2 regions of the Leeuwenhoekiella sp. NPDC079379 genome follow, and region 2 is predicted to be linked to the other one. Evidence: riboswitches for the same ligand, from Rfam matches in the RefSeq annotation. Region 2 holds a riboswitch; the other holds the start of a gene.
The links. Region 2 has a riboswitch for cobalamin ahead of ACIGAM_RS09720 (hypothetical protein). Riboswitches for the same ligand answer to the same signal wherever they lie in the genome.
Positions count from the first base shown of each region.

Region 1 (3,421 bases), on a different contig from region 2:
CTTCCAAAAGACCAAAACATATACCGCTGTAATTCTTCAGCGGGACTAAAATAGGCTAGAATGCTTACGACTGCTGAGGTTAAACTCCCAAACATCAATCCTATAATAAGTAATGCCATTGCATCACGCACGCGGGAGGCTACGAGTAATACGACACTTAGTACAGCAAAGCTACCTATGCTTGCAGCGATTATGGTGCCCCAACTTCCGGGAGCGATAATAGATGAAAATCCTAAAGCGCTTCCGCCAAGAATTAAAAAAGCAACGCCCAGACTTGCACCACTGCTTATTCCTAAAACAAAAGGTCCCGCAAGCGGATTTTTAAATAGTGTTTGCATCATTAAACCGGCAATCGCCAGACCGCTACCGGTTAAAATAGCTGCTATCGCTTTGGGAATTCGATAATCTATGATTATGTAGGTCCACGCGCTTTTTACGCTCTCGTCACCCAGAATTATCTTAAAAATCGCTTCTAAAGGAATATGAACAGAGCCCAAAGCAATGTTGACCAGAAATAAAGCAAAAAGCAATAGTACCAGTAAACCGAATTTTGAGCTGTGGTTTTTAGGGCTAATCAAGAGGTTTAAAAAAATGAGGTTTATAATTTACAGTTAGTTCCGGGTGAAAAATAGCAACTAAATCTGCAAGTACCCAGTCTGGTCTTGAAGGAGCCAGCTCGTAATAAAGCAGACCTCCTGTTGCACCTTTTGCACTTCCGAAGCCATAAATTTTATGATCTTTAAAGGCTTTAAATTCTTTATAAACAGCATTGCCGGCACTCAGTTCACTGTAGGTTTCAAAACTATTTGGTGAAATCCAGAAATCTGCATTCTGAGCGGTATTTAAAACTTCTTCTATGCTTAGGGCAGCGCTACCGGTACCTCTAGTTTCTTTATAGATATAATCTGCGTGCGCATCTGCAACGAGTTGAGCTGCCCAGCTATCTCCTTTAGGTAAATACCAGACATCTTTAAACATTGCTCCGCTTAAAACGGTGGGTTTTGATTTCGCCTGAGCAGCTTTTGTTTTCAGGTTGCGATATTGACCTTCAATCCTATTAAAAATAGAATCTGCTTCCGCCTCTTTATCGTAAAGTGCTGCAAAAAATTTAATCCATTCTGCCTGTCCTAAAGGCGTGGTTTCTACCCAATCGCCATTATAAATAACCGGTATTCCTGCTCTTTTAATAGAATTCAACGCTTTGTTTTCACCATCAACACCAAAACTTACTAAAACATCGGGGTTAAGATTTATAGTACTTTCAGTATTAATAGATTCATTTTGCCCTAACTCTTTAATAGCGCCGTTTTTAATATGTTTTCGTACTGTTTCCGAAGAAATATAATCCAGATTGGGAAATCCTTTTAACGTTTGTGTCACACCCAGTAACTCTAATGCCGGGATGTGTGTGGTTGAAGTTACCACGATCTTTTCCACGGGTGTTTCTATCACCGCATCTGCTGTAATACTATCTGGTAATTGGGTCCCTCGTTGAACCAAGGCGTAGTTAAATGTCTTATCGCTATTAGGCCAGGCTTTAGAGACTGTGATAATTTTAAAAGTCTTGTAAAGGGTAATTTCAAAACCCTTAGCGTAACTAATCTTTTGCTCAATTCCTTCACGAAAATGCTTATCAACTTCTTTGTTCTCTTTTTTACAAGAGGATATAGAGCATGATAAACAAATAAATACGATAGGTAATAAACTGCGCATCAGAATTATATAGATTTAAAATTGATTTAGAATGTATTATTCAAAACCCAAAAGTAAGATTAATTAAAAAAAGCAAGGTAGCGTAACACATTTGATTAACTTCGCGCTTTAGTTTTTGGTGTCATTTTTTATTCTAAAAAATGACTTAAAAGGGAATCAGGTGATTTCACATACGAAGTAGAAAAAGCGAATACGAAATTTAATGATTTTGTATTTTTTTTCACTTCATAGTTCGAAAATTCCTGAGCTGTTCCCGCAACTGTAAGCTTAGTCCGCATTTGACGGATGGTAAAGATTGTTCTTAAATACCACTGCCTTTATAGGTGGGAAGGTTAATCTTTATACGCAAGCCAGGAGACCTGCCAGAAATAACATTTAACAAATGACTTTCGGGATAGAGGTCTGGCGAATATGAAATATATATCTAATTACATCATCATCCTGGTAATGCTTACTGCATTATCCCTAAAAGCTCAGGAACGCCCGTTCACTGCCTTAGACTCTGTATATCTTACAGATAGTAAATTAAAAGAATTTTCTACAGGAAGAAATCTTACCGTTTTATCAGATACGATATTGCGTAGAAACAGGCCACTTCTCACCAATACACTTAATTTTAACACACCTATTTATTTTAAAGAAAATGGATTGGGAATGGTGTCGTCACCCTCATTTAGAGGTACTACAGCGTCACAAACTGCTGTTTTATGGAATGGGATTAATATAAATTCACAATTAAACGGCCAGCTAGATTTTAATACGGTTGATGCCGGCGCTTACAGTGAGATTGCTGTGCGTGGAGGTGGTGGTAGTGTTGTTTATGGTACCGGTGCTATAGGAGGTAGCGTGCATTTAAATATGCGGTTAACATACGAAGATCAACTAACGCATAATCTTTTTCTGCAATACGGAAGTTACAACACCCAGGATGCCCGATACAATTTGAATCTGGGAACCAAAAAATGGAGTTTAAATCTGGCTCTAACCCGCAACAGCAGCGATAATGATTTTGAGCTTCCTAATGGAAGAAATAATTTAAACGGAGATTTTGAAAACACAGCCTTAAATGTTGGACTCGGATTTAAAATCAATTCAAAAAATTCAATACGCATATTTAGTGAACTTTTTGACGGAGAACGACATTTTTCAATTACACGGGCTTCAGAAACTAAGACTAAATATCAGGATCTTAACAGTAAAAATTTACTCGAATGGGAACACAGCTTTGGCTCCTTTAAGGGTATAGCTCGTGCGGCTTATCTTGAAGAGTTTTATAAATATTTCGCAAATATAGATAGTGAAGTTTATTCTTTCGGAAAGGCTAAAACGTTTATTACCAAGTATGATTTAAGCTATAAAATTTCAGACCGGCTCAAACTGAATTCAGTATTAACTAATACAACTACCAGTGGTTTTGGTTCTAGTTTTGGCGATAATGACCGTAGTATTTTTGCTGCCGCATTGTTATTGAAGCATCAACTGGCAAACGATTTTAATTATGAATTAGGAATTAGGAAAGAGCAAACTGAGAATTATGATAGTCCTTTTTTGTTTTCTTTTGGAGCAACAAAAGCCTTAAATGATTTCTTCAGCTTAAACATAAACGTTTCCAGAAATTTTAGAATACCTACCTACAACGACTTGTACTGGGAAACCGGCGGCAACCTGGATTTACTTCCCGAAAAATCACTTCAAGGTCAGTTGGGTG
Region 1 is NZ_JBITTU010000007.1:82,024-85,444, reverse strand. Features, by position in the region: gene ACIGAM_RS13715 (iron chelate uptake ABC transporter family permease subunit) at 1-578, opposite strand, end outside; gene ACIGAM_RS13710 (ABC transporter substrate-binding protein) at 571-1,713, opposite strand; cobalamin riboswitch at 1,813-2,095, shown strand; gene ACIGAM_RS13705 (TonB-dependent receptor plug domain-containing protein) at 2,125-3,421, shown strand, end outside.
Region 1: it holds a riboswitch for cobalamin, as region 2 does, so the genes downstream of both, ACIGAM_RS13705 (TonB-dependent receptor plug domain-containing protein) here and ACIGAM_RS09720 (hypothetical protein) in region 2, are expected to answer to the same signal.

Region 2 (3,421 bases):
TTGGGTTGATACTGGGAATTGTCGTGGCGTTCTTTAAATTTAGAACTAATGAAAAGCGCTATAAAAAGCTGAAGCCTGGAAGTTAAAATCGCAAAAAGGTAAAAATAAAACCACTGACTAAACGTGTACTCGAGTTACTACATTTAGTCAGTGGTTTTTTTAATTATTCTAGCATAGAAAAGTCTGCGATACCGCGTATTTCGGTAGATAGTTCACCTAAGGCACCTGCATTAACCTGAGCTCCCGTGTAAATACGTATAAAGTCAATACCTCTTAAATTAACAGAATTTCCGTCTGCATCTATGGCTTGATCTATATCAAGAAGGTTTCCTTTATAAGTGGCATAATCTGCATCGTAATTATCTACATAACCCCATTCTAGCGCAGCAATATTTGTAAATCCGCTGTTGGATACTACAGGAAAGACACGAGTTCCTGTGTACGATACTTCTTCAAGTTCGGTGATAAAAAGCGGATAAAAGTTTTGGGGGTGATATGAGTTCACCGCAACACTTCCTGCAGTATTGGAGCTGTCTAACCACGGCACGTCTGCGTGCATTCCCGGGTTAGTATACGTTGTCGTGTAATTTGTAAGTGTTGCTGCATCGGCGTGAGCACTTCCGCGTAGCTCATAAAAGGTATCATCGGCGAGTCCGTTTCCATTAGCATCAAAAGAAACTTGTACAATACCGGGTTCAGAAAGGCCATTAAATGCGTTACCATAAACCAGAAAATCTTTAGCGTCTGCCACATTCTCTATTGTATGATCAAAACCTACTAAAATAGAACCTCCCCAGGCACCTAGTGAAATTGTATTTGTAGTGCTCCCGATTAGTTTTTGGGCATCCTCGGGAGTACCAAATGAACTATTAATAAATTGACCTGGAGCCGGGTTATATGCAAGTAATTGAGAGATTAACGGGCTACTTTCAGAAGATTTGGGTCTGTAATACACATCATAAGGATCGTTCACTTTAATCTGATAGGTACGGGAAATAGAATCAAGATCGCTTAAAGCTTTAAACGTGAGTTCAAATGTTTTGGCCTGCTTAGGAGTGTATTCTAAGTTTTGTAATTTGCTTAGGACAGTATCTTCAGTAGTCCATTTAAATTGCACGTTTTCGGGAAGATTTAAAATTTCCTGATTCAGTTTAAGCGTGTCTCCTAAAAGGAGTTCAAGGTTGGTTTCATAGGTTGGTGTTGTAAATTCCATAGGGGTGAAAGCCGTGTCATCATCATTAGCACAGGATGCTGATAGCATAATGATTCCTGCCAGAAAAAGTAGTTTGATTGTGTTTTTGTGTTGCATAATACTAGATATACTAATTAATAAAAGGTTACTTTTTTAGTAAATCGTACAACGGGAAATAGATATAGATAGAAGAAGCACACCTTAAAATTAAGGCGCACAGAACAATCTACCCAAAGCAATAACTCCCGAAAGCTTTGATTTATAATAGATTGTGGCAGGTCTTCTGACTCATCCCTCGTTTTAACCCTTCCCATCATTGCGACAGTGGTTATGTTAAACGATTATCCTGTAATACAGAATAGGATTTACAGCAGCGGGAACTGTTCAGGATTTACACCTGATTCCCTTTTAATACAGCATAAGAATGCTATAACCAAAAATCTATACAACGTTAGTATATTTTAATAAGCTAACTCAATGTTTCTAGAATAAAAACAAATTATTTTAACTTAAATGTATATATTACATTTAAGTTAGTATGTATAGGTTCGTAATTATGAAGAAAAGGCTATTGTTAAGTTCTGCTATGTTATTAGTGGTTTTAAGCAGCTGTAAGCAGACAGATAAAGCAAAACAAACCAGTAATCAGGATAAATCTGAAGATTTAATAACAAATCCTATTGCTGAGGGCTATTACGCAGATCCTTCTATTGTTCAGGAAGAGGGTACATTTTATATTTATGCAACCAAAGACCCGTGGGGTAAACAAGACCTTGCCGTTTTAGAGTCGACCGATTTTAAAAACTGGGAACAGAAAACTTTAAACTGGCCTACAAAAGAGGCGTGCACGAGCCCCACTTCAAACGGAAGTATGGTTTGGGCACCTTCCGTAATTAAAGCTAAAAACGGTAAGTTTTATATGTATGTGTCTGTAGGAAGTGAGGTTTGGGCAGGTGTTGCTGAATCTCCTTTAGGACCGTGGAAAAATGCCAAAGAAGATGAAAGTCCTTTAATAAAAGGAAATCTATTCCCTGAGTATCATATGATAGATGCGGAAGCTTTTATAGATGATGATGGGCAGGCTTATTTATATTGGGGTTCTGGGTTGAACTGGGTTAACGGGCATTGTTTTGTTGTAAAACTGGGTGCAGATATGATCACCTTTGAAGGTGAAATTAAAGATGTAACGCCAGCCAATTATTTTGAAGCTCCTGTAATGGTTAAAAGAGATGGTGTGTATTACTTAATGTATTCAGACGGAAAGGTAATAGAAGACACCTACAAAGTGCGTTATGCTATAGGAGACAATCCGTATGGGCCGTTTACTGAAGCTGAAAACAGTCCTATACTTTCTACAGAAACCGATTCTACAACCTATAGCCCCGGGCATCATACTGTTTTTAATAGCAGTGGACAGGATTATATTTTGTATCACAGACATTCTGCAAACTCGCCAAACTCTGAAGATTTGCTTCGGGAATTGTGTGTAGACAGTTTAAACTTTACAAAAGATGGTTTAATAGAAAAAGTTAGACCTTCCGGGATTGCAGCTTTTAAAAGTAAAGCCCTGGAAAATTAGAAATTAGAAAAGAGGTTAATTTTTGTATTAGATTCAGAAAATAGAAATCAGAACTTTTTCAATAACTCCTGTGCAGCCTGAAACGGAGTAGTTTTTCCTTCGTTTAGAGCTTCAAGAAGTAGCGGTAGTTTTGCTTTTATTTTAGGGTCTGAGTAAAAGTTATCTTTAAGGGTATTTTCTATAGTGTTTTTTAACCAGTAGGTGTTTTGCTTTTTACGGTTGGTTTCAAAATAACCATTTTCATTTACAAGTTTTATATAATTAGAAATTGTTTCCCAGATTTCTTCTATACCTTCATTTTGTAGTGCGCTGCAACGTTTCACTTCTGGAGACCATTCACTTTCTTTAGCGGGATAAAGGTGTAGGGCTTTTGCAAATGCACTGGCAGCAAGTTTGGCTGCATTTTTATTGTCGCCATCGGCTTTATTAATAACCAGCAAATCTGCCATTTCCATTATTCCGCGTTTGATGCCTTGGAGTTCGTCACCGGCTCCTGCTAATTTTAGTAACAGGAAAAAATCGGTCATCGCGTGAACAGCGGTTTCACTTTGTCCCACGCCCACCGTTTCAATAAGAATAACCTCATATCCGGCAGCTTCACAAAGTATTATAGCTTCGCGGGTTTTGCGGGCAACTCCTCCCAGAGAATC
Region 2 is NZ_JBITTU010000004.1:310,615-314,035, forward strand. Features, by position in the region: gene ACIGAM_RS09715 (hypothetical protein) at 1-86, shown strand, start outside; gene ACIGAM_RS09720 (hypothetical protein) at 164-1,309, opposite strand; cobalamin riboswitch at 1,448-1,645, opposite strand; gene ACIGAM_RS09725 (family 43 glycosylhydrolase) at 1,749-2,771, shown strand; gene meaB (methylmalonyl Co-A mutase-associated GTPase MeaB) at 2,819-3,421, opposite strand, start outside.